2 regions of the Enterococcus sp. AAFC-DPL-5182 genome follow, and region 2 is predicted to be linked to the other one. Evidence: a T-box and tRNA genes for the amino acid it is inferred to sense, from the RefSeq annotation. Region 2 holds a T-box; the other holds one or more tRNA genes.
What was found. The T-box of region 2 lies ahead of glyQ (glycine--tRNA ligase subunit alpha). A T-box ahead of a tRNA ligase gene usually reads a tRNA of that ligase, here a tRNA-Gly.
Positions count from the first base shown of each region.

Region 1: it has a tRNA-Gly gene. The T-box ahead of glyQ (glycine--tRNA ligase subunit alpha) is inferred to sense a tRNA for this amino acid. The anticodon was not compared.

Region 1 is NZ_CM177101.1:3,200,706-3,216,663, forward strand. It holds gene AC4BB7_RS14985 (beta-glucoside-specific PTS transporter subunit IIABC) at 1-721, opposite strand, end outside; gene licT (BglG family transcription antiterminator LicT) at 870-1,709, opposite strand; tRNA gene AC4BB7_RS14995 (tRNA-Glu) at 1,964-2,035, opposite strand; tRNA gene AC4BB7_RS15000 (tRNA-Ile) at 2,047-2,120, opposite strand; tRNA gene AC4BB7_RS15005 (tRNA-Gly) at 2,133-2,203, opposite strand; tRNA gene AC4BB7_RS15010 (tRNA-Phe) at 2,221-2,293, opposite strand; tRNA gene AC4BB7_RS15015 (tRNA-Asp) at 2,308-2,381, opposite strand; tRNA gene AC4BB7_RS15020 (tRNA-Met) at 2,438-2,511, opposite strand; tRNA gene AC4BB7_RS15025 (tRNA-Ser) at 2,563-2,652, opposite strand; tRNA gene AC4BB7_RS15030 (tRNA-Glu) at 2,671-2,742, opposite strand; tRNA gene AC4BB7_RS15035 (tRNA-Ser) at 2,752-2,839, opposite strand; tRNA gene AC4BB7_RS15040 (tRNA-Ile) at 2,860-2,933, opposite strand; tRNA gene AC4BB7_RS15045 (tRNA-Gly) at 2,938-3,008, opposite strand; tRNA gene AC4BB7_RS15050 (tRNA-Asp) at 3,021-3,094, opposite strand; tRNA gene AC4BB7_RS15055 (tRNA-Met) at 3,150-3,223, opposite strand; tRNA gene AC4BB7_RS15060 (tRNA-Ser) at 3,358-3,447, opposite strand; tRNA gene AC4BB7_RS15065 (tRNA-Ile) at 3,485-3,558, opposite strand; tRNA gene AC4BB7_RS15070 (tRNA-Met) at 3,579-3,652, opposite strand; tRNA gene AC4BB7_RS15075 (tRNA-Ala) at 3,671-3,743, opposite strand; tRNA gene AC4BB7_RS15080 (tRNA-Pro) at 3,754-3,827, opposite strand; tRNA gene AC4BB7_RS15085 (tRNA-Arg) at 3,838-3,911, opposite strand; tRNA gene AC4BB7_RS15090 (tRNA-Leu) at 3,922-4,007, opposite strand; tRNA gene AC4BB7_RS15095 (tRNA-Gly) at 4,022-4,093, opposite strand; tRNA gene AC4BB7_RS15100 (tRNA-Thr) at 4,102-4,174, opposite strand; tRNA gene AC4BB7_RS15105 (tRNA-Leu) at 4,210-4,291, opposite strand; tRNA gene AC4BB7_RS15110 (tRNA-Lys) at 4,304-4,376, opposite strand; tRNA gene AC4BB7_RS15115 (tRNA-Val) at 4,383-4,455, opposite strand; rRNA gene rrf (5S ribosomal RNA) at 4,470-4,585, opposite strand; rRNA gene AC4BB7_RS15125 (23S ribosomal RNA) at 4,681-7,592, opposite strand; rRNA gene AC4BB7_RS15130 (16S ribosomal RNA) at 7,876-9,436, opposite strand; gene lysS (lysine--tRNA ligase) at 10,157-11,653, opposite strand; gene dusB (tRNA dihydrouridine synthase DusB) at 11,748-12,752, opposite strand; gene hslO (Hsp33 family molecular chaperone HslO) at 12,765-13,661, opposite strand; gene ftsH (ATP-dependent zinc metalloprotease FtsH) at 13,794-15,956, opposite strand.
Region 2 is NZ_CM177101.1:1,760,169-1,776,126, forward strand. It holds gene thrB (homoserine kinase) at 1-853, shown strand, start outside; gene AC4BB7_RS08140 (pyruvate, water dikinase regulatory protein) at 909-1,766, opposite strand; gene AC4BB7_RS08145 (Fur family transcriptional regulator) at 1,866-2,294, shown strand; gene rpsU (30S ribosomal protein S21) at 2,502-2,678, shown strand; gene AC4BB7_RS08155 (GatB/YqeY domain-containing protein) at 2,704-3,153, shown strand; gene AC4BB7_RS08160 (PhoH family protein) at 3,350-4,318, shown strand; gene AC4BB7_RS08165 (HD family phosphohydrolase) at 4,351-6,549, shown strand; gene ybeY (rRNA maturation RNase YbeY) at 6,549-7,025, shown strand; gene AC4BB7_RS08175 (diacylglycerol kinase family protein) at 7,003-7,410, shown strand; gene era (GTPase Era) at 7,423-8,325, shown strand; gene recO (DNA repair protein RecO) at 8,418-9,227, shown strand; gene AC4BB7_RS08190 (AAA family ATPase) at 9,208-9,924, shown strand; T-box leader at 9,975-10,142, shown strand; gene glyQ (glycine--tRNA ligase subunit alpha) at 10,274-11,182, shown strand; gene glyS (glycine--tRNA ligase subunit beta) at 11,184-13,265, shown strand; gene AC4BB7_RS08205 (DUF2177 family protein) at 13,460-13,864, shown strand; gene AC4BB7_RS08210 (DegV family protein) at 13,872-15,686, shown strand; gene AC4BB7_RS08215 (DUF1295 domain-containing protein) at 15,683-15,958, shown strand, end outside.

The DNA of each region.
Region 1 (15,958 bases), 1.4 Mb from region 2:
AAGCAACAATGAATATGATTGGTACAACACTACTCGTATAACCAGCACCTACCCAAGGAATACCTAAAAATGTATCATAAGCAGGTAAGCCTAATAAACTATAAGGCGCTGCTGCACCAGCCCCAGCAGTTGTTTCAAATGCTGCTTGTAAGGCGCTTCCTTGCACTGTAGGGTAACAAAGAGCTGCCCCAATCACAATACCCACCATTGGGTTTAAATTGAATTTTCTAGCTGCTGTATAACCTAAAATCACTGGCATGAAGTAAAATATCGCATCACCAATACCATTTAACATTGTATAAGTTCCAGAAGTAGCTGAATATAATTTCAAGAAAACAAGTAATGCGTTTAAACCTTTTACCATCCCTGCTGCAGCTAACGCTCCTAAGAATGGTTGGAAACACCCACTTAAAATGTCAATCAACCGATTGAATAGATTGCCCCCAGATGACTCTTGCTCTGCATCTGCTGAAATCCCAGCAATAGTTACAACATCTTCATAAACGGCTGGTACATGATTCCCAATTACCACTTGATATTGTCCACCGCTCTTCATTACAGTCACAACGCCGTCCATATTTTTTAGAACATCGTCATTTGCTTTTGATTCATCTTTCAACTTAAAACGTAAGCGTGTAATACAATGCGTCAAACTATTAATATTTTCTTTTCCACCTACATTGTTAACAATCTTTTCTGCTAAATCATGATATTTTCCCATTTTTTGTTCCTCCAAAGTTTCGTTTTTTTAATACTTTACTTTTGAAGGTTTAGCCAACTTAATGTCACTATCCAAATTTTTTCTTTTGTTGATAATCCTACCCACCTTTCATCCTATTCGTAATCTATGCTAAGATTTAGTAACCTTGCTAACGATTCGTATGCACTACCCGTGCAATATGAATGATCAAATACATTTTCTCTTCCTTAGAAACACTATAGTGATAACTTTCAGTTAAGAACTCAGAAATTTTATTTACACAATTATATGCATTACGATACTTTTTCTTGATTACTTCATACAATTCTCCATCATCTTCACCATGAAATTCTTTATGATTTAATAAACGGTAAGCGAAAAATTTTAAATGAGTACTAAAACGATAAAAATAGACAGAATCCTCATTAAAAGTAATCTTGAAATGGTATTTAACAATATTCGTAATTTCCTGCATAATTTTTGTTAGTGCATAAACATTGCCAACTTCTTCATCCATCTCCGCATTGACCAGATGTAAAGCGATAAATCCAGCTTCATCTTCAGTTAGTTGTACATCAAATTTTTCCTTGACCATCTCTACAGCCTTACTGCCAATAAAATATTCATCTGCAAAAAAACGTTTAATGTCCCATAGCAAAAAATTTTTCACTTCTATTCCTTGCCTTATTCGTTCTAAAGCTGTATGAAGATGATCGGTTAGAGAAATGAAGATCGTATCGTTTAACTTTCTACCAAGTTTTGTCTTGGCATACTTAATAATTTCATCCGATAACTGCATTACTTCTAAAGGCAACTCTTCCAACAACTCTTGAAACTTCAATGAAACATCCTGATTAGCCAAACAAAATATTTGATCAACCTGTTCTTCTGGAATAAAATCGCCAATTTTTCTTTTAAATGCAATACCACGTCCCATCACAATTTGTTCTTGTTCATTCACATCCAACGTAATCACAACATTATTATTCAAAATTTTTTGAATAATCATCTTTTCACTCCCTTCTTCGCATCTATCTCCTTTAATTGTAAAAAAAGAAAAACCCAACCTTTCCAAAAAAGAAGAATCTCCTCCTCATTGGAAAAATTAGGTTTAGCTTGTATTTAAACAATCACTATCCATTTATTTACTTGTTGTGTACAAGCATAGAATACCTTATTACAGCAATGATGTCAACGTTTTCATAAAATTATTTTTAAAAAAATAAAAAAACATTCCGCCGTTAGCAAAATGTTTTGAATACATGACCCGTACGGGAATCGAACCCGTGATACCGCCGTGAAAGGGCGGTGTCTTAACCGCTTGACCAACGGGCCTTTTGAATTTATGGGCCTAAATGGACTCGAACCATCGACCTCACGCTTATCAGGCGTGCGCTCTAACCAGCTGAGCTATAGGCCCTTAAAGAAAAAAAGCGGGTGACGAGAATCGAACTCGCGACAACAGCTTGGAAGGCTGTGGTTTTACCACTAAACTACACCCGCATGTTTCTTCTTTGAAATGGCGCAAGACAGAATCGAACTGCCGACACACGGAGCTTCAATCCGTTGCTCTACCAACTGAGCTACTGCGCCAAAAATTAATGAAACGGTCTGGACGGGACTCGAACCCGCGACCTCCTGCGTGACAGGCAGGCATTCTAACCAGCTGAACTACCAAACCAAGGTAAAAGTATTGCATCACTATGTTACACTCGCTTTTAAATACTCTAAAAGCAATTGCGGGGGCAGGATTTGAACCTACGACCTTCGGGTTATGAGCCCGACGAGCTACCTGACTGCTCCACCCCGCGATAATAGTATTTGACTATTTCAAGTATCTAAGAACTTAAAATTTCAAAATAAGGAGGATAAGGGATTCGAACCCTTGCACGGTTTTACCCGCCTGACGGTTTTCAAGACCGTTCCCTTCAGCCGGACTTGGGTAATCCTCCGGTATAAATATTAAAAAATGACCCGTACGGGAATCGAACCCGTGATACCGCCGTGAAAGGGCGGTGTCTTAACCGCTTGACCAACGGGCCGCTATGAAACGGAGAAGGAGGGATTTGAACCCTCGCGCCGGTTTCCCGACCTACACCCTTAGCAGGGGCGCCTCTTCAGCCACTTGAGTACTTCCCCAAGAAAATAATTTAAAAAAATGGGCCTAAATGGACTCGAACCATCGACCTCACGCTTATCAGGCGTGCGCTCTAACCAGCTGAGCTATAGGCCCATAAAGCGGGTGACGAGAATCGAACTCGCGACAACAGCTTGGAAGGCTGTGGTTTTACCACTAAACTACACCCGCAATACTTTAAAACGGTCTGGACGGGACTCGAACCCGCGACCTCCTGCGTGACAGGCAGGCATTCTAACCAGCTGAACTACCAAACCAAAAATGTATTGCATCACTTTATTACTTACGCCTTTAACTAAATATTAAAAGCAATTGCGGGGGCAGGATTTGAACCTACGACCTTCGGGTTATGAGCCCGACGAGCTACCTGACTGCTCCACCCCGCGATAATTATAGTCTTTATTGACTATATAAAGGTGTTATCCTTGGTGATTTCTAGTAAGGATACTTCGCTCACTTTGTTCGCCAAGTACTGTTCATCATCTGTTCTGGCAAAGCCAATCACAGTGATTCTCAGTAAAGGAGGATAAGGGATTCGAACCCTTGCACGGTTTTACCCGCCTGACGGTTTTCAAGACCGTTCCCTTCAGCCGGACTTGGGTAATCCTCCGAAATAAAAAGTACTATTAATTATATCGTCACTACAATGGACCTTGTAGGACTCGAACCTACGACCGGACGGTTATGAGCCGTCTGCTCTAACCAACTGAGCTAAAGGTCCTTGGCTCTTAAAAAGAAATATCGCGGCGAAGGGGATCGAACCCCCGACCTCCCGGGTATGAACCGGACGCTCTAGCCAGCTGAGCTACACCGCGAAAATATAAAAGTACTAATGGAGCCTAGCGGGATCGAACCGCTGACCTCCTGCGTGCAAAGCAGGCGCTCTCCCATCTGAGCTAAGGCCCCACAAAATAAATCGGGAAGACAGGATTCGAACCTGCGACCCCTTGGTCCCAAACCAAGTGCTCTACCAAGCTGAGCTACTTCCCGTATTTACAAATGCACCCAAAGGGAGTCGAACCCCTAACCTCTTGATTCGTAGTCAAGCACTCTATCCAGTTGAGCTATGGGTGCTACATTTCTATGCCGAGGACCGGAATCGAACCGGTACGGTGATCACTCACCGCAGGATTTTAAGTCCTGTGCGTCTGCCAGTTCCGCCACCCCGGCGAAAGAACAAGCTAAGCGGAAAACGGGGTTCGAACCCGCGACCCCCACCTTGGCAAGGTGGTGCTCTACCACTGAGCTATTTCCGCAGTCTGGATGCCGGCTAAAGGATTTGAACCCTCGACCCTCTGATTACAAATCAGATGCTCTACCAACTGAGCTAAGCCGGCGTTATAATCGCCTAGTATTAAAACGAGACTAAAAATGCGGGTGAAGGGACTTGAACCCCCACGCCGTAAGGCGCTAGATCCTAAATCTAGTGCGTCTGCCAATTCCGCCACACCCGCAAAATATTTCTATGAGCCGTGCAGGGCTCGAACCTGCGACCCTCTGATTAAAAGTCAGATGCTCTACCAACTGAGCTAACGGCTCAAAAAATGGAGGTTGACGGGATCGAACCGCCGACCCCCTGCTTGTAAGGCAGGTGCTCTCCCAGCTGAGCTAAACCTCCAAGACAACACTTTAGCGTGGCGACGTCCTACTCTCACAAAGGGAAACCCTTCACTACAATCGGCGCTAAGAAGCTTAACTTCTGTGTTCGGCATGGGAACAGGTGTATCCTTCTCGCTATCGCCACCACACTGGGTGTTGTTGCTATTAAGTTGAGTGATTATTCACTCAAAACTGGATTGAAGTAGTAATCAAACATTCCGAAAAACTTTTTTATTTCGTTTCTTTGGTTAAGTCCTCGACCGATTAGTATTGGTCCGCTCCGTACATCACTGCACTTCCACTTCCAACCTATCTACCTGATCATCTCTCAGGGGTCTTACTTTCTTAAAGAAATGGGAAATCTCATCTTGAGGTGGGCTTCACACTTAGATGCTTTCAGCGTTTATCCCTTCCCTACATAGCTACCCAGCAATGCCCTTGGCAGAACAACTGGTACACCAGCGGTAAGTCCATCCCGGTCCTCTCGTACTAAGGACAGCTCCTCTCAAATTTCCAACGCCCGCGACGGATAGGGACCGAACTGTCTCACGACGTTCTGAACCCAGCTCGCGTGCCGCTTTAATGGGCGAACAGCCCAACCCTTGGGACCGACTACAGCCCCAGGATGCGACGAGCCGACATCGAGGTGCCAAACCTCCCCGTCGATGTGGACTCTTGGGGGAGATAAGCCTGTTATCCCCAGGGTAGCTTTTATCCGTTGAGCGATGGCCCTTCCATGCGGAACCACCGGATCACTAAGCCCGACTTTCGTCCCTGCTCGACTTGTAAGTCTCGCAGTCAAGCTCCCTTCTGCCTTTACACTCTGCGAATGATTTCCAACCATTCTGAGGGAACCTTTGGGCGCCTCCGTTACTCTTTAGGAGGCGACCGCCCCAGTCAAACTGCCCACCTGACACTGTCTCCCACCACGATAAGTGGTGCGGGTTAGAGGGTTCATAACACAAGGGTAGTATCCCACCAGCGCCTCCACCGAAACTAGCGTTCCGGGTTCATCGGCTCCTACCTATCCTGTACATGTGGTACAAACACTCAATATCAAGCTACAGTAAAGCTCCATGGGGTCTTTCCGTCCTGTCGCGGGTAACCTGCATCTTCACAGGTACTAAAATTTCACCGAGTCTCTCGTTGAGACAGTGCCCAAATCGTTACGCCTTTCGTGCGGGTCGGAACTTACCCGACAAGGAATTTCGCTACCTTAGGACCGTTATAGTTACGGCCGCCGTTTACTGGGGCTTCAATTCTGAGCTTCGCCGAAGCTAACCCATCCTCTTAACCTTCCAGCACCGGGCAGGCGTCAGCCCCTATACTTCATCTTTCGATTTTGCAGAGACCTGTGTTTTTGATAAACAGTCGCTTGGGCCTATTCACTGCGGCTGACCGAAGTCAGCACCCCTTCTCCCGAAGTTACGGGGTCATTTTGCCGAGTTCCTTAACGAGAGTTCGCTCGCTCACCTTAGGATACTCTCCTCGACTACCTGTGTCGGTTTACGGTACGGGCAGTTGTTTTCTCACTAGAAGCTTTTCTTGACAGTGTGACATCAGGAACTTCGGTACTATTATTTCCCTCCCCATCACAGCTTGTCCGTATAGAGTAAAGCATTTGACTCTACTCAAGACTTACTGCTTGGACATGCACTTCCAGTCGCATGCATTCCTTAGCCTCCTGCGTCCCTCCATTGCTCAAACAAAAACAACTGGTACAGGAATATCAACCTGTTGTCCATCGCCTACGCCTATCGGCCTCGGCTTAGGTCCCGACTAACCCTGGGCGGACGAGCCTTCCCCAGGAAACCTTAGTCATACGGTGGACGGGATTCTCACCCGTCTTTCGCTACTCATACCGGCATTCTCACTTCTAAGCGCTCCAGCCGTCCTCACGATCGACCTTCAACGCCCTTAGAACGCTCTCCTACCATCACACCAGAGGTGTGATCCACAGCTTCGGTAATATGTTTAGCCCCGGTACATTTTCGGCGCAGGGTCACTCGACTAGTGAGCTATTACGCACTCTTTAAATGGTGGCTGCTTCTGAGCCAACATCCTAGTTGTCTGTGCAACCCCACATCCTTTTCCACTTAACATATATTTTGGGACCTTAGCTGGTGGTCTGGGCTGTTTCCCTTTCGACTACGGATCTTATCACTCGCAGTCTGACTGCCGAATATGAATGAATGGCATTCGGAGTTTATCTGAATTCGGTAACCCGAGATGGGCCCCTAGTCCAAACAGTGCTCTACCTCCATCATTCTTAACTTCGACGCTAGCCCTAAAGCTATTTCGGAGAGAACCAGCTATCTCCAAGTTCGTTTGGAATTTCTCCGCTACCCACAGCTCATCCCCGCACTTTTCAACGTACGTGGGTTCGGTCCTCCAGTGCGTTTTACCACACCTTCAACCTGGCCATGGGTAGATCACATGGTTTCGGGTCTACGACTACATACTCATTCGCCCTATTCAGACTCGCTTTCGCTGCGGCTCCGGCTCTTCACCTTAACCTCGCATGCAATCGTAACTCGCCGGTTCATTCTACAAAAGGCACGCCATTACCCATTAACGGGCTTTGACTTGTTGTAGGCACACGGTTTCAGGATCTATTTCACTCCCCTTCCGGGGTGCTTTTCACCTTTCCCTCACGGTACTGGTTCACTATCGGTCATTAGGGAGTATTTAGCCTTGCGGGATGGTCCCCGCGGATTCCGACGGAATTTCTCGTGTTCCGCCGTACTCAGGATCCTCCTAGGTGTTGCCAACATTTCGTCTACGGGGCTATTACCCACTTTGGCGAACCTTTCCAGATTCTTCGACTATCTTGACAGACTACCACAACGGAGTCCTACAACCCCAACAAGCAAGCTTGTTGGTTTGGGCTCTTCCCGTTTCGCTCGCCGCTACTCAGGGAATCGAATTTTCTTTCTCTTCCTGCAGGTACTAAGATGTTTCAGTTCTCTGCGTCTACCTCTAACCAGCTATGTATTCACTGGCAAGTAACATCCTATAAAAGATGTTGGGTTTCCCCATTCGGAAATCTCTGGATCATAGCTCACTTACAGCTCCCCAAAGCATATCGGTGTTAGTCCCGTCCTTCATCGGCTCCTAATGCCAAGGCATCCACCGTGCGCCCTTATTCACTTAACCTTATGACCTTACGGTCAGTTTGTTTGGTTCGTTTCTCTAGCGATAGAGGCGTCACCAATAAAATAAGCATTCGAACTATTTTAATTAAAAAACTCATTCAACGCGGTGTTCTCGGTTTGTTTTGATTACTTTTTTACTTCAATATCCAGTTTTCAATGAACAATTCGTTTGAGAGAAATCATATAAAAAAGAAAATCAAGCGATTCGCTTTTTTTTTAAGAGTAAACCTCTCAAAACTGAACAAAGTGTCGACGAATGTGTAAGTTTCCGTAATATTCCTTAGAAAGGAGGTGATCCAGCCGCACCTTCCGATACGGCTACCTTGTTACGACTTCACCCCAATCATCTATCCCACCTTAGGCGGCTGGCTCCACAAGGGTTACCTCACCGACTTCGGGTGTTACAAACTTTCGTGGTGTGACGGGCGGTGTGTACAAGGCCCGGGAACGTATTCACCGCGGCGTGCTGATCCGCGATTACTAGCGATTCCGGCTTCATGTAGGCGAGTTGCAGCCTACAATCCGAACTGAGAGAAGCTTTAAGAGATTTGCATGACCTCGCGGCCTAGCGACTCGTTGTACTTCCCATTGTAGCACGTGTGTAGCCCAGGTCATAAGGGGCATGATGATTTGACGTCATCCCCACCTTCCTCCGGTTTGTCACCGGCAGTCTCGCTAGAGTGCCCAACTGAATGATGGCAACTAACAATAAGGGTTGCGCTCGTTGCGGGACTTAACCCAACATCTCACGACACGAGCTGACGACAACCATGCACCACCTGTCACTTTGTCCCCGAAGGGAAAGCTCTATCTCTAGAGTGGTCAAAGGATGTCAAGACCTGGTAAGGTTCTTCGCGTTGCTTCGAATTAAACCACATGCTCCACCGCTTGTGCGGGCCCCCGTCAATTCCTTTGAGTTTCAACCTTGCGGTCGTACTCCCCAGGCGGAGTGCTTAATGCGTTAGCTGCAGCACTGAAGGGCGGAAACCCTCCAACACTTAGCACTCATCGTTTACGGCGTGGACTACCAGGGTATCTAATCCTGTTTGCTCCCCACGCTTTCGAGCCTCAGCGTCAGTTACAGACCAGAGAGTCGCCTTCGCCACTGGTGTTCCTCCATATATCTACGCATTTCACCGCTACACATGGAATTCCACTCTCCTCTTCTGCACTCAAGTCTCCCAGTTTCCAATGACCCTCCCCGGTTGAGCCGGGGGCTTTCACATCAGACTTAAGAAACCGCCTGCGCTCGCTTTACGCCCAATAAATCCGGACAACGCTTGCCACCTACGTATTACCGCGGCTGCTGGCACGTAGTTAGCCGTGGCTTTCTGGTTAGATACCGTCAAGGTAAGAGCAGTTACTCTCCTACTTGTTCTTCTCTAACAACAGAGTTTTACGATCCGAAAACCTTCTTCACTCACGCGGCGTTGCTCGGTCAGACTTTCGTCCATTGCCGAAGATTCCCTACTGCTGCCTCCCGTAGGAGTCTGGGCCGTGTCTCAGTCCCAGTGTGGCCGATCACCCTCTCAGGTCGGCTATGCATCATGGCCTTGGTGAGCCGTTACCTCACCAACTAGCTAATGCACCGCGGGTCCATCCATCAGTGACACCCGAAAGCGTCTTTCAAATCAACACCATGTGGTGTCGACTGTTATGCGGTATTAGCACCTGTTTCCAAGTGTTATCCCCCTCTGATGGGTAGGTTACCCACGTGTTACTCACCCGTCCGCCACTCCTCTTTTCAAATGAGTGCAAGCACTCGGTAGAAAAGAAGCGTTCGACTTGCATGTATTAGGCACGCCGCCAGCGTTCGTCCTGAGCCAGGATCAAACTCTCATAATAAAAGTTGAACACAATCCGAAGATTGTTAAGCTCATTTGTTTGCTAGCATATTGCTTCGCTTTGTTAAAAATTGTTGTTTGTTTTTACCGTTGTAAAAACAACCTACACATTTGGTTCGTCTTACTTTGTTCAGTTTTCAAAGGTCTACTATGTTACCTCGCAGCAACTTTTATATCATATCAAATCTTCGATTTGATGTCAACACTTTTTTTAAAAAGTTTCAAAGTTTTTTTCTGCTTGATGTTATCGAATGTTTCACAACAACTTCATTAGTTTATCAGGTTGTTTGTTATTTGTCAACAACTTTTTCCTGATTTTTCAAGTTTTTTTAAAACCTGAAATGTTATTCTATTTTTCGTTCAGCTGTCTGTGTTTCTTGCGACAACTTCACTATTTTATCAGGTTAATCAGTGTTTGTCAACAAGTTTTTCACCTGATTTCCAAAGTTTTTTTCAAACTTGGATTGTTATATTATTCCTATCGTTCGGCGTGTTTCATCAGTGCCTTGCGACAAGATATAATATACCAAGATTATACGCTTAGGTCAACTAAAATTTGCACTTTTTTCAAACTTTTTTTCGTTACCGATTGTTTTATTACTTTCGTTCTTTATTGTTCGTTTTTAACACTTCGAATAGTTAGTTTTTATACCTTTTATCTGGATTTTTTCAGAAAATAAAAAAGAGTAGATTATCAATAAATAATCTACTCTTTCATACTTTATCTCATTGTTGGAAATAATAGTACATCACGAATCGATTGAGCATCTGTTAAGAGCATTACCAAACGGTCAATTCCTATTCCTAGCCCACCGGTTGGCGGTAATCCGTATTCTAAGGCCTCGATAAAGTCTTCATCTACACCATGAGCTTCATCATTTCCTTGTTCACGTTCTTTTTCTTGGTCTTCAAAACGTCCACGCTGATCGATAGGATCATTTAGCTCAGTAAATGCATTGGCAAATTCTTTTCCTACTATAAATAGTTCAAAACGATCGGTAAAACGACCATCTTCTGGATTTTTCTTCGCTAAAGGAGAAACTTCTACTGGATGTCCGTAAACAAACGTTGGCTGTTGTAGTGTCTCTTCAACAAATGTTTCAAAGAATTCATTTAAAATGTGCCCAACTGACATATTATCGTTGATTTCTACATTATGTTCTTTTGCTAAAGAACGAGCTTCCTCAACAGTCATTTCTTTCCAGAAATCAACACCTGTTTGCTCTTTAATCGCGTCAACCATGTGTACACGTCTAAATTCAGAGCCTAAGTCAACTTCTTGCCCATCATACGTGATCGTTGTTGTTCCTAAAACTTTTTCTGCTGCATTACGGATGATTCCTTCTGTTAGGTCCATCACATCTTTGTAATCTGTATAAGCAGTATAAGCTTCTAGCATAGTAAATTCAGGGTTATGTGTTGTATCGATTCCTTCATTTCGGAATACTCGACCGATTTCGTAGACTTTTTCCATTCCTCCGACAATCAAGCGTTTCAAATGCAATTCCAAAGCGATTCGTAAATATAAGTCCATATCCAATGCATTATGATGGGTAATAAACGGACGTGCTGCGGCACCACCAGCATCATTATGCAAAACAGGAGTTTCCACTTCTACATAGCCATTGCTGTCAAGGTAGCGGCGAATCTCACTAATGATTTGGCTACGTTTCATGAAACGGTCAAAACTATCTTTATTACTAATTAAATCTAAATAGCGTTGACGGTAACGTTGTTCGATGTTTGTTAAACCGTGGTATTTATCTGGTAATGGACGCAATGCTTTTGTTAACAAAACAATTGTTTTCGCTTTAACTGTCACTTCGCCTGTATCAGTTTTCATAATCTGACCCGTTACACCAAAGAAATCACCTAAATCAGCATGCTTAAATAACTCATATGCTTCATCACCGACTTGGTCTTTGCGCACGTAGATTTGAAGTTGTCCTTCACGATCTTGTAAATGAGCAAATCCAGCTTTACCTTTACCACGTTTAGTCATCATACGACCAGCGACACTTGCTGATAAATCCATTTCATTTAATTCTTCTTTTGAATGTTGGTCAAATTGTTCATGTAATTCTTTTGAATTATGTGTTCGGTCAAAACGCTTCCCGAAAGGATCGATCCCTTCTTCACGTAAGTTTTCCATTTTTTCACGACGCACAAGCATTTGATCATTCAGATCTTCTTGATGCGCTTGTTGTTCATCTGCCACTGTATTTCCTCCATTCTGAAATCACATACCCTTATAATGCCACATTGAAACAAAAAAAAGCAAGCCGAATTTCTGTTTCAGCCTGCTTTTTTTATTAGATTATTTCGATTGCTTCTTTTTCTGCATGTTTTTCTGCTTTTTCTTCGAAGGCTTCTAACAGATCAACCATCGCTTGTTGGGATTCTGCTTGATTGATTGCAGCTTTCACTTTTGCAGCACGCGGAATACCTTTAAGATAGTACGCAGCATGTTGACGGAATTCTCTTGTCGCAATTTTTTCACCTTTTAAATCAACTAGTCGTTGTAAATGAACTTTAGCCGTTTCGATTTTTTCACGTGGAGTCGGTTCTGGCATTAGCTCTCCTGTTTCAAGGTATTGTTTTGTACGTTGAATCATCCAAGGGTTTCCTAAAGCAGCTCTACCGATCATCACACCATCCGCCCCCACATACTCTAACATACGTTTGGCATCTTCTGGTGTGCGTACATCCCCATTTCCCATAAAAGGAATCGTTAGATGTTGTTTCACTTCTTTTAAAACATCCCAATTTGCTTGCCCTTCATACATTTGAACTCTTGTACGCCCATGCATTGCAATAGCTGAGGCTCCTGCTTTTTCAGCAGCTAACGCATTTTCAACTGCAAATAAGTGTTCTTCATCCCAGCCAGTTCTCATTTTTACCGTAACGGGCAAATCAATCGCAGAAGAAACGGCATCTACCATTTCATAAACTTTGTTCGGATCTAATAGCCATTTAGCGCCAGCTTCTGCTTTGATCACTTTATTTACAGGACAGCCCATGTTGATGTCGATGATTGCAGCTTTTGTATTTTCTTCTACAAATTTTGCTGCTTCCACCAAGTTTTCTTTGTCTCCACCGAAAATCTGTACACTTAACGGGTATTCTTTCTCATCTATATAGAGCATATCTAATGTTTTTTGATTTCTTTGCTGTATGCCTTTGTCACTGATCATTTCACAGACAACAAGGCCTGCACCAAATTCTTTGACCGTTACACGAAAAGCAGCATTGCTAATCCCCGCCATCGGGGCTACTACAACACGATTTGGAATTTCGACATTTCCTATTTTCCACATAGTGCATCTCTCCTACTTTTCACGCGTATTTTTGATTGCTTCATCTCGTAGTTCAATTAAATCCTCTTCACTATAGTGATATTTGTTACCACAGAATTGACAAACCGCTTCTGCTCCGTGGTCTTCTTCGATCATCGCATTGATTTCATCTAGACCAACTGCAATGATTGCTGTGCCAAATTTTTCTTTTGAGCAGTTACATTTAAATTGAACAGGCATTTTTTCTAAGATTTCAATTTCATCTTTGCCAAGTAGACGTTCTAATATCCCTTCTGGTGATTCCCCTTCATCAATCAAGCGAGAAATCATTGGTACTTCCTGCAAACGTTGTTCGATAAAGTCGATCGTTTTTTCATCGGCTCCAGGCATGACTTGGATCATAAAACCGCCAGCAGCTTTTACACTTTCATCTGTATCAACTAAAACACTCAAACCGATTGCAGATGGAATTTGTTCTGAAACAGCCATAAAGTAGGTAAAATCCTCACCGATTTCACCAGAAACGATTGGTGTTTGCCCTGAAAATGTTTCTTTCAAGCCTAAATCTTTGATTACAGTGAAAATCCCTTCAGTTCCCACAGCACCACGGACATCGATTTTGCCACTTTCATTCAACGTTAAACTAACATGAGGATTTTTTATGTATCCTTTAGTATTCCCACTACCATCGCTATCAACCACGATTCCTCCTGCTGGTCCGTTACCTTGGACTTTTACAGTTAGCTTATCATCGCCTTTTAAAGTAGCACCTAATAATAGCGCACCAACCATTGTTCTACCTAATGCTGCAGTTGACGAACTCCATGTATCGTGACGTTTTTGTGCTTCTGATATTGTATTTGTTGCGCAAACTGCATAAGCGCGAATTGATCCTTCATAACATAATGCTTTTACTAAGTAATCTTCCATTTTATTTTCCTCTTCTCACTTGCTTCGTTTTTTGACTCATTATCAGATAATACTAGGATTTAGCTATTTTTTCAACTAAATAATTTCAACTTGAAGAAAAGAGCACCCCGTAAAAGGGATGCTCTAAATGTTTTATTTGTAACGATCGTCAAAGTTATTACGGTCATATTCAGAATCATTTTTACGTTCATCATCAGATTTAGTTTCTGACTGAACTTTTTCTTCTGTTTTTTCGCTGTCCGCTTTTACTTCTTCTGCTTCGTCATGTAGTTCTTTTTTTGCATCTTCAAAGTCTTGTTTTTCTTCTGCTTGTCTTTGCGCATCTTTTTCTTCTAATGCACGTTTTGCTTCTTCAAATGTTTGAGCTTTTTCACTAGGGAATTGGCTGTCGATAACATCTTGGGGCATAACGCCTTCTTCAAACAATGACTTGATGCTGCGAGCATCTAATGTTTCATACTCTAACAGTTTTTCTGCAATTAGTTTGTGTTGAGCACGGTGAGATTCAATGATTTCACGTGCTTTATCATGAGCTTCCATCAAGATACGACGTACTTCTTGATCGATTTCAAATGCTACTTGCTCAGAATATGCTTTCGTTTGACCATAGTCACGGCCAACAAAGACTTGATGGTTCCCTTCATATTGAACAGGACCTAATTTGTCGCTCATTCCATATTCAGTTACCATGCTACGGGCAATACCTGTTGCTTGTTCAAAGTCATTAGATGCACCTGTTGATTGAACATCGAAAATAATTTCTTCCGCTGTACGTCCACCAAGTAATCCAACGATTTGTTCAAACATGTCTTCTTTGGTCATCAAGAATTGATCTTCTTTTGGTAAAGCAATCATGTAACCGCCAGCACGTCCACGAGGGATGATCGTCACTTTATGAACGATACGAGCACGGCTTAAGACTAAACCAACAATTGTATGTCCAGCTTCGTGGTAAGCAACCATTTCGCGTTCTTTTTTGTTGATTACACGATCTTTTTTCGCAGGTCCTGCGATTACACGATCTTCTGCTTCATCCACATCGGATGCATCAATTTTCTTTTTATTACGACGAGCAGCAACTAATGCAGCTTCGTTCAATACGTTTTCTAAATCAGCACCAGCAAAACCTGGTGTTTGTTGTGCAACAACTTTTAAATCAACGTCATCAGCCAACGGTTTGTTACGAGCATGAACTTTAAGAATCGCTTCACGACCTTTAACATCAGGACGACCAACTAAAATTTGACGGTCAAAACGACCTGGACGTAATAACGCTGGGTCTAACACGTCTGAACGGTTTGTTGCAGCTACGACGATTACGCCTTCGTTGCCATCAAATCCATCCATTTCAACTAACAATTGGTTAAGAGTTTGTTCACGTTCATCGTGTCCGCCACCCATACCAGCACCACGTTGACGACCTACTGCATCGATTTCATCGATAAAGATGATCGCTGGAGCATTTTTCTTCGCTGTTTCAAATAAGTCACGGACACGGCTCGCACCGACACCGACGAACATTTCAACGAAGTCTGAACCTGAGATAGAATAAAAAGGTACGCCTGCTTCACCGGCAACGGCTTTAGCAAGTAATGTTTTACCGGTTCCTGGAGGTCCTTCTAATAGAACACCAGCAGGAATTCTTGCACCTAATTCAACGAAACGGCGAGGATCTTTTAAGAACTCGACCACTTCCACTAGTTCTTGTTTTTCTTCTTCCGCTCCTGCTACATCAGAGAAGCGTACGCGGTTCGCTTTTTTGTCTGCTTCTTTGGCTTTTGATTTACCAAAGTTCATAACACGGCCGCCGCCACCGCCACCGCCGCCTTGTTGTCCCATCATCATATAGAATAAGAAGATGAACAATACGATCGGTAAGAAACTAAACAAGATCGAAAGCCAAGCACCGCTTGATGATTGTTCTTTCACTGTAAGTTTCACATTATTGTCTTTGGCTAACTCTTGGATACCAGATAATGTGATATCGCTTGGTAAGACAAGCGTAGTAAATGCTTTTGTAGAAACTTCTGTCGATCCCCATAATGAAAGACCACCAGTATTTTTAATTTCTTGTTTTTCTTTGTACTGACCTGTGATTTTATACACACCATTGGTTGGTTGAATCGTCAGTTCTTTCACTTTACCTTCGTCTAACTGGGTACTGAAGGTTGAGTATTCGATATCTGGTGACTGGGGATTGTTATTTCCAAAGATGAAATAAACAACCATGACCATCGCCAAAATCAGTAATACATAATAAAGGCCATTTTTCATGCCGCTATTCTTTTTATTCATGC
Region 2 (15,958 bases):
AATCCCCGCAACCAGTGCAAATCTAGGTCCGGGTTTTGATTCCTGTGGTATTGCTTTGTCACAGTATCTTAATATCGAAGTATTGGAGAATGCTGAAGAGTGGAAGATTGTGCATACACTAGGCTCTGATATCCCAAGTGATGCAACGAATTTATTGATTCAGACAGCACTAAAAATAGCCCCTGATCTTTCACCAAAAGTGTTGAAAATGACGTCAGATATTCCTTTAGCTCGAGGTTTGGGCAGTAGCTCTAGCGTAATCGTCGGTGGGATTGAACTTGCTAATCGTTTAGGGAATTTGAACTTATCTCAAAAACAAAAGGTACAGATAGCCACTGAGATGGAGGGGCACCCTGATAATGTAGCGCCTGCCATTTGTGGTGATTTTGTTGTAGCAAGTTACGTTGATGGTGAAGTCTACTCTGTTAAGCATCATTTTCCAATGTGTGATGTGATCGCTTATATTCCTAATGTGCATCTATTGACGTCTGAAAGTCGCAGTGTCTTGCCAACTTCTACCCCTTATAAAGAAGCAGTACAAGCAAGCTCAATCGCAAATGTAATGATTGCTGCGATTTTGAATGGTAACTTACCATTGGCTGGGTTAATGATGGAAAAAGATCGTTGGCATGAAACTTACCGAAAAAAGTTAGTTCCGCATTTGGATCAAATTCGAGCAATTGGTCATGAAGTTGGAGCTTATGGAGCATTTTTAAGCGGAGCAGGACCGACCGTTTTGATTTTATCTCCAGAAGAAAAAACAGATCAAATGGTTCAGAAATTAGAAAAATTATCCCTGCCAGCTACTATCAATGTGCTGTCAATAGATCAAGAAGGGATTCAAGTATTTTAAAAAAACTAAGAACAGTGCAGAGAAAACAATCTCGCTGTTCTTAGTTTTTTTGCGATTAAGCTTCAGGTGACTCTGTTGCGTAATAGCTATGGTCTTCCAAATTCAAAGCATTCAAAATCATCGAAGCGGTCTCTTCAATCGATAAGGAAGCCACATTAATAACAACACAACCCAATTTTTCATATAAATCGTTAGCAAAAGCTAATTCTTTTCTAATTTTTTCAATATCTGAGTAAGATGTATCTGCAGGCAATCCGTACGTTCTCATGCGTTCTTTTCGAATCCCGTTCAAGATATCTGGATCATTCGTCAATCCTACGATTTTTTTAGGATTTGTTTCCCATAATTGTTTAGGCAAATGAGCTTCTGGAATCAAAGGCAAATTCGCAACTTTCAAATTTTTATTTGCTAAAAATAAGCTAAGTGGTGTCTTGGATGTTCTAGAAACACCAAGTAACAGTACATCGGCTTCTAAGAACCCTCTGGGATCCTTACCATCGTCATATTTCACAGCAAATTCCATTGCTTCGATCCGTTTAAAATAATTTTCATTCAGATGATGAAGGGCGCCCGCTTCTCTAGTAGGAGCGATTCCGGTTAATCGCTCAATTTCCGCTACTGGAGGTGTTAGTATATCAAAATGATATAAATTGTGTTCTTCAAAAAAATCATTTGCAATTTTTACTAGTCGCTCATTAACGATTGTATGTAAAACCATAGCATTTTCTCGTTTTGCATCTTCTAGTGCTTTTCTAAGTTTATCTTCTTCTTTAGCGAATGTTCGTCTAAATAATGAAAAATCCACAGTAGGGTATTGAGCCATGGAAGCTGCAGCTAATTTTGAAGCAGTTTCACCTGCTGAGTCGGAAATAACAAAAATCGTCACACATTTTTTTGGTTCATTTGTCGTCATAATATGATTCCTCTCTTGCTTTTTTTATAAATTTATTATACCATACCTTCATAAATCTTATTCGTAATGATTCTGATTTAAGGAGTGGAGGCTAAAAAAATGAAGCAATCAAATTCCAAAGTAGAACAATCACTTGCAGTGATGAAAGAACATGGATTGAAATATACAAAAAAAAGAGAAGCGATGATCACCTATTTGATCAGAAGAAATCGCTATATATCAGCAAGAGAAGTTTATGAGTTTATGAACCAAGAATATAAGGGTGTAAGTTACGATACCATCTATCGAAATTTACATGATTTTGAAACATTGGACTTATTGGAAACAACTGATTTAAATGGAGAAAAAAAATTTCGTTTTCACTGTTGTCAAGAAGTAGGGCATCATCATCATTTTATATGTACCGTTTGCGGGAAAACAAAAGAAATTCATATGTGTCCGATGGATTTTTTTAAAGAACAATTAAGCGGATGTGAAATAGAAGGACATCGATTTGAAATTTTTGGTCGATGTGAGGAGTGTAAATGATCGTTTTTTTCAGAAAAAATCATGAATATTGCATATGTGTGTAAAACTTTACTCATTTTGGCACTTTTTTATGCATTTTTTCAATACAAAGGTTGACGTTAAAATAACCATTCGATATAATGTAAAAAGAACGGTATTTTATTTATGTTGAATAATTCATAAATATAAAAAACGGTTACTTTTTAAGCTCGGAGGGAGGGAATTAACATGTCAAAAACTGTCGTTCGTAAAAACGAATCTCTTGACGATGCTCTTCGTCGCTTCAAACGTTCCGTTTCAAAAGCGGGTACTTTACAAGAATCTCGTAAACGTGAATTCTACGAAAAACCAAGTGTAAAGCGTAAGAAAAAATCTGAAGCAGCTAGAAAACGTAAAAAATTCTAGTTTTCGATGAATTGGAGTGGGTTGTATGTCATTACTAACAACATTGAATGACGACATCAAAACAGCAATGAAGTCAAAGGATAAAGATACTTTATCTGTACTTCGTATGTTGAAAGCAGCCATTCAAAATGAGCAGATTAAAACTAGCCGTGATTTGGACGGAGAAGAAGAGTTAACAGTTTTATCTCGCGAGATGAAACAACGCAGAGACTCTTTATCAGAGTTTGAAAAAGCGGGACGTGACGATCTTGCTGACAAAGTAAAAATCGAAATCACAATTGTTGAAAAATATATGCCAAAACAACTTTCTGAAGAAGAAATTCGTCAGATTGTTCTGACGGCAATTGATCAGACCGGTGCATCTTCGCCAAAAGAATTTGGCAAAGTAATGAGTGCTGTTATGCCTGAAGTCAAAGGGAAAGCAGACGGCAATCAGGTCAATGCAATTGTAAAAGAATTACTACAAGAGAATTAGTCAAAACGAAAAACCAACGGAAATCCGTTGGTTTTTTTGTTTTAGAAAATAAATAGAGGCGGTAATAGAAAAACAAGGAGTTAAGATTTTATGAATTAAATAGAATGATCCGTTAGTTTTGACTCGCTCTCTTTTTAATAAATAAATATTATGGTATGATTGTATGGAATGAAAAAATAAAGGAGATGGGCGTTTTTTGACAGAGAATCAATCAATATCGTTAGAATTGAAATTAAATGATTCTGATGATGTGAGTATGCTTTTAGGAACCCATGACAAACATATAAAATATTTAGAAGAAAATACTGCTGTAACGATCAACACTCGTGGTGAGACGATTCAATTGTTGGGCGAAGAGTCAGAAGTTCAATTGATTGCATCTGTTTTGCGTACGTTGCAAGTGTTGATTCAGCGGGGAATCAAAATTAGTACGCCTGATGTTGTGTCCGCTTTGAAGATGGCAAAAAGTGGTGATTTAGATAGCTTTGTAACAATGTATGAAGAAGAGATTCTCAAAGATCATCATGGTAGAGCAATCAGAATCAAGAACATTGGTCAAAAGAGATATATTGATGCGGTACGCAAGCGCGACATTATCTTTGGGATTGGCCCTGCTGGAACAGGGAAAACTTTTTTAGCAGTAGTAATGGCTGTTTCAGCGCTAAAAAAAGGGGAAGTTCAAAAAATCATTTTGACTCGTCCTGCTGTGGAAGCTGGAGAGAGTTTAGGTTTTTTGCCAGGGGATCTAAAAGAAAAAGTCGATCCATATCTACGACCAGTCTATGATGCGTTATATCAAGTTTTTGGTATGGATCATACCAACCGTTTAATGGAGCGTGGAGTGATTGAAATCGCACCATTAGCTTACATGAGGGGACGAACTCTGGATGATGCTTTCGTTATCCTCGATGAAGCACAAAATACGACCGTGGCTCAAATGAAAATGTTTTTGACAAGGCTCGGTTTTAACTCAAGAATGATTGTCAATGGCGACACAAGTCAAATCGATTTGCCTAAAGGCGTAGCCAGCGGTTTGATTCATGCAGAAAAGACGTTACAATCGATTGACAAAATTGCTTTTGTTCATTTTGATGCTAGTGATGTTGTAAGACATCCAGTAGTTGCTCAAATCATTCGAGCATATGAAAAAGAAAGTCAAAAATAGATTTAGAACCGCGGAAAGGAGTGAAAATTCCGTTGAAATACTCGTTATTAAAATTACGCGATAAACTAGGGAAAGCGTATATTCCTATACTTTTACTTGTTTTTTCATGCTTTTTATTCATTATTATGTTCGGTAGTGTCCATCAAAAAAAGGTAGAGATAAAAGAAGGACAATTAGCTGAAAATACTATTCGAGCAAATAAAAACGTTGAAAATACGTATGAAACAGCACAAAAGAAAAAACTGGCGGCTGAAGCGGTCACTCCTGAATATATCTATCAGGAAGAAACGGCTGATGTTCAGCACAAGCGAATTGAAAAACTATTTAAACTGATTATTACTGCAAATGAAAAGACTGACAAAGAGTACGAAGAAAAAAAAGCGAAGGCTAAAAAAGACGAAACGATTCCAAAACCAACTATTGAAGAAAGAGTGGCCAATTTAAAAGCTCAATTTGAATCGTTGGACCAAGATGAAGTTACTTTTTATCAAAAATTTCCCAATGTATTTTACCAAAATATATTTTCCTTGGATGTAAGTCAGATTCAGCAAGTAAAGACTGAAAGTTTAAAAATCATTGACGATAAGATGAAAGATCATGTTCGCGAAGCGGATTTAGATAATATTCGTCAGAGTGCGATCGAGAAGATTCAATTTCTTGATGTCACAAGCACGATGCAGCAAGAAATTCGCTATATTGTAAATGAAGGTATTGTAGCGAATGATTTTGCTAATGATAAAAAGACTAAAGAAATGCGTCAAAATGCTATGGATGCTGTTCCACCTGCAATGATCTATCAAGGGGAAATCATCGTTCGTGAGGGAACTCAAATCGACAGTAAAGCGATGGAAAAGCTTGAACTATTAGGTATGACAAACCAAAGCACTTCGCTATTTCCAATGGCTGCATTAGGTTTGGCAATCGTGATGCAGGTTTTAGTGTTGTTGTTTTTCACGAAACAAGTGACAGAAGAAGGCAAGCGTAGACACTTCATTTTATTTTACGTTGGTGCGATGTCTTTAAGTGTCGTCTTGATGAAATTTTTCCAGATTTTCCAAACTGAACAGATGATGTATATCTCATTATTTTTTCCAGCAGCATTTACGCCTCTGGTACTAAATTATTTTGTTAGTAGAAGAGCCGGAGTTTTAGCGGCTGTTTTTCAAGTGATTTTTTCACTTTTTGTGTTTTATAATTCTATTGGAACGAACTCTTTGACAATCATTCTAGTGAGCTATATGTTTTCAGGGCTATTGGCAACAGTAGTCAAACGCACTCGTATTGGCGAGCAAGGATTAGTTGCTGTATTTTGGGTGATTATCTTTCCAGTTTGCTTAGATTTTATTTTGATGATTTATCAAGGGATGAGTTTCTTTGATGGTAAATCATGGACAATGATGATTTGTGCATTAGCTGGAACAGTCTTATCTTTCCTTGCTACAATGGGTCTCCATCCGTATATAGAATTACTTGTCACTGATGACAGTGTGATTGTATTAAATGAACTCAGTAATCCAAACCATCCGTTGTTAAAACAACTACTTGAAGAAGCGCCTGGAACGTATCATCATAGTATGATGGTGGCGAGTCTAAGTGCAAATGCTGTGGCTGAGATCGGTGGTCGTTCTTTATTAACAAGAGTTGCTTGTTATTATCATGATATTGGTAAAATCAAGCATGCAAATTTCTTTGTTGAAAATTTACCAGCGGGAGCTGAGAATCCACATAATTTCTTATTACCTGAAGATAGCAAACAAATTATTTTTGGACATGTTATTGACGGTGCTAAAATATTGGAAGACTATCATATGCCTGAAATGGTGATTGATATTTGCCGTCAACATCATGGAACGACGTTAATGAAGTTTTTCTATGTGAAAGCAAAAGAACGAAATCCAGATATTTCTGAAGTTGATTTCAGATACCCAGGTCCTAAGCCTCAAACCAGAGAAGCAGGGATCGTTAGTATTGCTGACACTTGTGAAGCGGCTGTTCGTGCGATGGATCATCCGACAAACGAAAAAATCCAAGCCTTTGTTCATAATGTTATTCAAGATCGAATTTCAGACGGACAACTGGATGATTGCGGTTTAACAATGAAAGAAATTCGGATCATCGAGAAGTCTCTAGTCAATGGCTTATGTAGCACATTCCATTCTAGAATCAAGTATCCAAAAATGAAATCCGAAGCAGAAGAAATGAAAGATGAACAAGAAAAGAGAGATGACTAATGGATATTTCATTCATTGATGAAACAAATAATTTATCTAAAGAAAATTTAGAAGAAGTAGAAAGTCTGCTGCAGTTTGCGGCTGATTTTCTAAAAATATCTGAAGATACTGAAATGTCCGTGTCTTTTATGGATAATGCAGGTATTCAGGTGATAAATAGAGATTATCGTGGAAAAGATGTACCTACAGATGTTATCAGTTTTGCATTGGAAGAAGAAGGCGAAGATGAGTTGCCGATTATTTTTGAAGATGCAGATGAAGCTTTTCCAAGAAACCTTGGGGATATCATGATATCGACTGAACGAGCGGCAGAACAAGCAGCAGAATATGGTCATTCTTTTGAACGCGAATTGGGATTTTTGGCTGTGCACGGTTTTTTACATTTAAACGGCTATGATCATATGGAACCTGATGATGAGAAAGAAATGTTTGGTTTACAGAAAGAGATCTTAGATGCCTATGGACTCAAAAGATAAACGGACAGCGAAGAATAAACATTTTATAGCCTCGTTGGAGTTTGCTCTCCAAGGAATCAAAACAGTATTTAAGGAAGAACGTAACATGCGAACCCATGTTTTAATGGGGGGGGCGACAATTATTGTGGGCATTATTTTACGATTAGCAATCTCAGAATGGTTGTGGTTGTTGCTTGCAATCTTTCTTGTATTAGTGATGGAGATAATTAATACAGTGTTTGAAAATGTAGTCGACATGGTAACGGATTTCCATTTTCATCCAATCGGTAAAAAAATCAAAGATATGGCTGCAGGCGCAGTTCTTTTAACATCAGGATTTGCTGTGGTTGTTGGAGTACTGTTGTTTGTCCCAAAAATTTGGCAGATAATACAAGATTTTTTATAGAGGAGAAAAACAATGACAGATATACACAAATCCGGATTTGTAGCGATTGTAGGAAGACCAAATGTTGGTAAATCTACTTTATTGAACCGAATTGTCGGACAAAAAATTGCAATTATGAGTGATAAAGCACAAACAACTAGAAATAAGATACAAGGAATTTATACAGTTCCAGAAGCGCAAATCGTTTTTATTGATACACCAGGAATTCACAAGCCAAAACATCGTTTAGGTGATTTTATGGTTGAAACAGCTTATAGTGCTTTACGTGAAGTGGATGCAACGTTATTTATGATTAGTGCAGATCAAAAAAGAGGAAAAGGTGATGACTTTATCATCGAACGTCTTAAAACAATGACGAGCCCAGTCTATCTTGTAATCAATAAAATCGATACGGTTCATCCTGATCAACTTTTGGGAATTATTGAAGACTACGCAAGCCAAATGGAATTTGCAGAAGTTGTGCCAATCTCAGCTACTGAAGGGAATAATGTAGATCGTTTGATGGATGTTTTAGTAGATCAAATGCCTGAAGGCCCACAGTATTTTCCAGATGATCAAGTGACGGATCACCCTGAATATTTTATTGTTTCTGAGTTAGTTCGTGAAAAAGTATTATTGCTTACAAGAGATGAGATTCCTCATTCCGTTGCAGTTGTGGTAGATTCGATGAAACGGGATGAGAATGATAAAGTACGTATTCAAGCAACGATCATCGTTGAGCGTGATAGCCAAAAAGGAATCATTATTGGTAAGGGCGGCAAGATGCTTAAACAAATTGGAACCAAAGCCAGACAAGATATTGAACATTTACTTGATGATAAAGTTTATTTAGAACTTTGGGTAAAAGTGCAAAAAGACTGGCGCGACAAAAAAGTTCATTTACAAGATTTTGGATATCGTAAAGACGATTATTAGTAAGAAACGAAGAACAATTCTGTATTATTGCGGAATTGTTCTTTTGCTTGTATCTCTGCTAAAATAGACTAGAATACATAGGAGGCGAAAATATGACCTTAGGAGAAACGAAAGGAATTATTTTATTTACCAAGGACTACAAAGAAAAAGATAAACTAGTCAAAATTTTTACGGAATCTTTTGGTAAATTGATGTTTTTTGTTAAAGGGGCGCATCGTAAAAATAATCCGATTGGTCCTGCTATTTTGCCTTTCACAGAAGCTGTATATATTGGAGATTTTAGAGAAGAAGGACTGTCTTTTTTAAATGGAAGTAAAGAGGTTTCACCACTTCGCCTCATTCAGGAAGATATTTTTGTGAATGCCTATGCAACGTACATTTTGAATTTAGTTGATGCCGCCATCGAAGATCGAACGTACGATCCTAATTTATATTATTTTGTACAACAAGCATTAAAGTTATTGAATGAGAATAAGGATCCAGAGATCATTACGAATATTTTTGAAATCCAACTATTAAGCCGTTTTGGTATTACTCCAGAGTGGCGACATTGTAGCGCATGTCAAGAAACTCGAGGGAAATTTGATTATTCATCAAAATATAGCGGGGTGTTATGTGAAAGACATTGGGATCTTGATGATCGCCGGTATCATGCCGATCCTAGAGCTATTCATTTTATTCGTCTTTTTTCAGCCATTTCGTATGACAAAGTTCAAGATATTAATGTTAAAACGGAGACTAAAGTGGCTATCAGAACAACAATTGATGAATTGTACGATGAATATGTTGGGATAAACTTAAAAAGTAAGAAGTTCATCGACCAAATGAAAAGTTGGGAAGAGACCTTAAAGTTACCTAAACGGGAAAAAAAGAGTGGGGAAGATGACAAAACTATATCTTAAAGGAATGAAGTATGAAAAAGTAGTAAATACATCGCAGTTTCCATTTAGTTTACCCATTTTAAGTGATTTAGACCAACTTCTTTTTGAAACGCCAGTTACGTTTTTGATTGGCGAAAATGGCTCTGGAAAATCAACTATAATAGAAACGATTGCAGGATTGATGGACTTGAATCTTGAAGGCGGCTCAAAAAATAATTTTTTTGTTTCTTATAAAGAACAGACTTCACTAGTTGAGGTAAGTCGACCAATAAAATATCCAAATTATCCTAAAGACAGCTATTTTTATCGGGCAGAATCCTACTACAACTTAATGACTGATATTGAAATGATTGATCAAGGGGCAGGTGTTTTCCAAAGAGAACTGCATAGCTACTCAAGAGGAGAATCATTTTACGAGCTAGTAGCAACTCGTTTTTTTGGACAAGGCTTTTATCTACTGGATGAGCCTGAGACTGGTTTGTCTCTTAGCACACAATTACAACTGATGGTTTTGATGCATGAGTTGGTAGAGGATGATTCGCAATTTGTGATTGCTACCCATTCGCCTGTCCTGTTATTTTTTCCAAATGCTAGAATCTATGAATTTACAGAAGGAAAAATTATTAAACGTACATTACAAGAAACCAAAATCTATCAAGAGTGGGCAATGATTTTTGAAAGAAAAGAGCAATTTTTTCAAAAACTGTTTGAATCGTAAAAAATAATTTGACAACTCTTCGATCAAAGATTATCATAAAGAGTAATTAAATAAATACGTTGAAAAAGAAGAGTAAAAAGAACAGCTGTAATAGCGAGTCTGGGAGAGTGTAAGCCAGATACAGATAACTTTTGAAGGGCGCTTTTGAGTATATTTTAACAAAGCTGCCGATAATTACTATCGGAAGTAGGGTGGAACCGCGATTATTCGTCCCTATGTCTCTAAGAGGCATAGGGACTTTTTGTTTTCTCGTAAATCCTGATCAAGAGCTTCTTAGATAGGGCATTAGGGATATCACTCTATCAGAGCATAACGAGTCGATTACACTTTTAAATTTAGGAGGATTTCAATGGAAAAGAAACTTACTGTACAAGAAATGATTTTAACCTTACAAAAATTTTGGTCATCTAATGGTTGTATGCTGATGCAAGCTTATGATACGGAGAAAGGGGCAGGGACAATGAGTCCGTATACTTTTCTACGAGCGATTGGACCTGAGCCTTGGAATGCCGCGTATGTAGAGCCCTCAAGAAGACCAGCTGACGGACGATATGGAGAGAACCCAAATCGTTTGTATCAACATCACCAATTTCAAGTGGTGATGAAACCATCTCCTGAAAATATTCAGGAATTGTACTTGGAAAGTTTAGAACTATTAGGAATCGATCCTTTAGCGCATGATATTCGTTTTGTTGAAGATAACTGGGAAAATCCTTCGATGGGATGTGCAGGTCTCGGTTGGGAAGTTTGGCTTGATGGTATGGAAATCACACAGTTTACGTATTTCCAACAAGTAGGTGGACTGGCTTGTCACCCGGTCACTTCAGAGATTACTTATGGAATCGAACGTCTGGCTTCTTATATTCAAGAGGTAGAAAGTGTTTATGATCTAGAATGGACACAAGGTGTTAAATACGGTGAAATTTTCAATCAACCAGAATACGAACATTCTAAATATTCGTTTGAGATCAGCAATCAAGAAATGCTTTTAGAAAACTTTGATAAATTCGAAAGAGAAGCTAAACGTTGTATCGACGAGAGTTTAGTTCATCCTGCTTATGATTATATTTTGAAATGTAGTCATACATTTAACTTGTTAGATGCTCGTGGTGCGGTATCTGTAACGGAACGCGCAGGGTATTTAGCTCGTATCAGAAATATGGCAAAAGCAGTAGCGAAAATTTTTGTCGCAGAACGGGAAAAACTAGGCTTTCCACTACTAAACAAAGACACTCAAACTACTAAGGAGGCAAAATAACATGGCAAAAGACCTATTACTTGAAATTGGCTTGGAAGAAATGCCAGCTCATATTGTCAGCCCAAGTCGTTTACAATTGGAAAGCAAAATAGTAGCATTTTTAGACGAAAATAAATTAACGTATGAGACTGTTCAAAGTTTCTCTACACCTCGTCGTTTGGCTGTTCGAGTGACGCAATTACCAGAACAACAAGAAGATACACAAGAGGAAATTAAAGGGCCAGCTAAAAAAATTGCTCAAGATGCTGACGGAAATTGGAGTAAAGCAGCGCAAGGGTTTGTTAGAGGTCAAGGTCTAACTACGGAGGCAATTACTTTTAAAGAATTAAATGGTGTAGAATATGTTTATGTAACAAAACATAACCAAGGTCAAAAAACAATCGATGTATTATCGGGCTTAAAAGATGTTATTACAAGCTTGACTTTCCCGGTTACGATGCACTGGGCGGATTATGATTTTGAATATATTCGTCCAATTCATTGGATTGTGGCTTTATTAGATGACGAAGTGATTCCATTTACTGTTTTAGATGTAGCATCAGGAAAAAGCTCTCGCGGTCATCGTTTCTTGGGGGATGACGTAACGTTCGATCATTCAAGTGAGTACGAAGAAAAAATGAAGGAACAATTTGTTATCGTTGATCCTAATGAAAGAAAAGCAATGATCATTGAGCAAGCAAATCAGTTAGCTGAAAAGAAACATTGGAAGCTAGAGTTGGATGAGAAGTTGCTAGAAGAAGTCAATAATTTAGTTGAATATCCAACTGCATTTGTGGGTGCTTTTGATGAAAAATATCTTTCTGTTCCAGATGAAGTGTTGGTTACCTCAATGAAAGAACATCAACGTTATTTTGATGTACGCAATGATCAAGGCTTGTTATTACCACATTTTATTTCTGTAAGAAACGGTGACAAGGTTCATATTGAAAATGTAATCAAAGGAAATGAGAAAGTCTTGATTGCTCGTTTAGAAGATGCCGAATTTTTCTACAACGAAGATAAAAAATTATCAATTGATGAGTGCGTTAACAAGCTAAAAAATGTTACGTTCCACGAAAAAATTGGTACAATTTATGAAAAAATGCAGCGCGTAAGTATTATTGGGCAAATCATTGGTAAAGAAGTCGGTTTATCAGAAGAGGAACTGACTGATTTAAAGCGTGCTTCTGAAATTTATAAATTTGACCTAGTGACGAATATGGTCGGTGAGTTTCCAGAACTACAAGGACTAATGGGGGAAAAATACGCTTTGCTACAAGGTGAAAAACCGGCAGTAGCCAAAGCGATTCGAGAACATTATTTGCCGACATCAAGTGAAGGAGAACTTCCTGTTTCTGCGGTAGGTGCCGTTTTAGCCATTGCAGATAAACTAGATAGCGTTTTTTCATTCTTTGCAGTAGGAATGATTCCAAGCGGTTCTAATGATCCGTATGCATTACGTCGTCAAACATACGGTGTAATCCGAATCATTGAAAATAAAGGTTGGCAGTTCCCGTTAGTCCAACTTCAAATGGAAATCGATGCAGCTGTAAATGCGGATAGCCAAAAGTACGGAATTCAATTGACCACAGGACAAGAAGAAGTCATTGATTTTGTAAAAGCCCGCTTGCGTCAGTTATTGATGACGAAAGATGTACGACATGATGTCATTGATGCTGTGATTTCTTCTGAGCAAAAAGACTTAGCAAAACTATTTTCAGCAGCAACTATTCTAAAAAAACATTTGCTAGATGACGATTTCAGACCTTCGATCGAAGCGTTGACACGAGTGATTAATTTAGCTAAAAAAGGTCGAGAACTACTAAGTCAAGAAAACCAAATCGACGCAACTTTATTTGAAAATAATGCGGAAAAAGCACTGCATAAAGCGGTAAACGAAATTGAAGAAAAATTCAATGAAAATACTATGTCAGAAAACTATCAAGCATTAGTCAATTTACGCCCGTTGATTGAAGCTTATTTTGAAGAAACAATGGTGATGGTAGAAGATGAACAAGTAAAGGCAAATCGTTTGAAAGAACTCAATCGAATTGCAAAAATGTCCTTATCATTGGCTAGCCTTGATTTATTGATTGTGAAATAAAAATAGAAACTTAAAATAGGATGAGATAGAACTCGAAGAGTTTTGTCTCATCCTATTTTTTTTACAAAATTTGTAAATCAAATTTCAGAAGTAAATTTTTAAGCAAAATTTTTTCATAAATAAGTTTAACGTGGTACGATAAACTTATCGATCGATAAGGCAGTCGTGCCATTTTTGTATTAGGAGGAAATAAAATGAATCACTTTATGAAATTATTTAGCATTGCGGCTTTTACGTTTCTTGTGTTGGATTTTATCTGGTTACTATTGATTGCAAAAAAAATGTATCAAGATCATATAGGAGACTTGCTAGGACCGACTAAAATTATTCCAGCAGTCGTTTTTTATGCATTATATCTGGTTGGAATCCTATTTTTCGTTGTTTATCCTGCAATTGAAAAAGATAATCTTCTATATGCCATTTCAGCAGGCGCTTTTCTTGGCGTGTTATGCTATGGGACGTATGATTTAACAAATCTCGCTACGATTAAAGATTGGTCATCACTCGTAACAGTTATTGATTTAATATGGGGTGGTTTTGTTACTGCAACAACTTGTGGTATTACTGTCTTTATTGCACAGCATTTTAATTGGAGGTGAGGTATGTATGAGGAGTCAATCTATTGATTACAAAGAGTTGCAGTTTGCATTTCAACAAGGAGCCATTCAACTGATAAATGAGAAGCAAGAGTTGAATCAAATCAATGTTTTTCCTGTATCAGATGGAGATACTGGAAGTAATCTGGCTTCATTGATGGAGACGATACTTGAGGAATCCAAAAGTGAGTCAACTTCAGTCATTGATGTATTTGAAAATATTGCTGAGGCTTCTTTGTTAGGCGCTAGAGGAAATTCGGGTATCATTTTTGCCCAATATTTCAATGGTATTTATACTAATCTATTGCTGCAGGAAGAAAAAAATTCTGTTAAGAGCTTTATTAAGAGTGTAAAGTTAGCAATCAGTGAAGCCTATCAGGCAATTGAAAACCCCGTTGAAGGAACAATCATCACTGTCATTCGATCGTGGGCCGAAGCGCTTAACGAAAGTGAACAAATGAATAGTTTAGAAAAAATGTTACCACATGCTCTTATGGAAGCTAGACAAGCGCTGGAGAATACAACGAAACAATTAAAGATATTACAAAAAAATCAAGTTGTCGACGCAGGTGCGAAAGGCTTTTATTTGTTCATTGAAGGTTTCACGCAAGCTTTTGTAACGAAACAAGCAGTGGCTAGATCAATAATTGGTTCAAATCATTCTGTAAAAATTGACATTTCCGAGTCACTTCATGAAAATACGTCAGAGCCAAACTATCGTTATTGTACCGAAATTTTATTGGATCAGGTGACACAAACAAAAGAAGATATCCAAGAAAAATTAAGTATGCTTGGGGATTCATTGATTATCGCTGTGAACCGTGGGAAAGCTAGAATTCATATTCATTCTAACCACCCTGATCAAGTTTTGAACTATTTAAGTGCTGTAGGTCAGCCGATTCAACAAAAAGCAGATGACATGTTGTTACAATATGAAGTAAATACACGAAAAAAGGCACCAATTGCCTTAGTGACAGATTCGATCGCTGATTTACCTGCGGATTATGTGCTAAATAACCAGATCCATGTTCTACCAATGAACATATTGATTGACAAGACTAGCTACATCGACAAAATAACGATCCAAAGTAATCGGCTTTTTGAGTTAACTAAAAAACAAAACGAACGAGCGACTAGTTCTCAACCAACATTAAAAACTGTAGAAAATCTTTTTTCATTTTTAGAAACGAGATATGAGTCGATTTTAGTTATTACCGTTGCTGGAAAATTAAGCGGGACATATCATACTGTGAAAGAAGCTGCAAAACATAGAAGAGCGGCAAATACTAAAATTGAAGTTATTGACTCTAAACTAAATTCTGCCGCACAAGGATTATTGATCATGAGGGCGAATGAATGGATTCAATCTGGAATAGGCTTTGAAGAGTTAGTAAGGAAAATTAGAAGTAGAAGGAACCAATTTAAAATCTTAGTTAGCGTTGATGAGTTAAATCCCATGATAGAATCTGGAAGAATTCCTCAATCTGTTGGGAAAATAGCAAAGAAAGTTAATTTGAAGCCTATTGTTAGCCTCAACCAAGATGGGGAAGGAAAGCTGAGCAATTTTGCCTTTAGTTTAGAAGGAAACGAACGAAAAATTGTTCAGCACCTAAAAAAAATGCATAAAAAAAACAGGATACAGCGTTATGCTGTCGTTCATGCAGATTCAGAAAAAAGAGCTTTATTATGGAAAGATAAATTAGTAGAACAACTTGGGTTTCAACCAAGTTATATTATTGATATTTCAACTGTTATAGCGATGAGCGCCGGCCAAGGCAGTGTGGCTGTAGCAGTTGAATTAGGAGAAGGGACGGATTCAAGATGATTATCTGGATGATTAGTTGCGTATTATTTGTATACTTTACAGCGTTATTTTTTCTAGCACAATATCTTCACAATAATTCTATCGTTGATTTAGCTTGGGGTATTGGGTTTGTTCTCGTGGCTGTTACAGGCTATCTAGTTATGCCTGAAAAAACAACGGTCAGTACAGTTATTCTTGTATTAGTGACTATTTGGGGGCTTCGTTTGTTTTTCCATTTAGCTAAACGAAATATTGGCAAACCGGAAGATTATCGTTATGTGAATATGCGGAAA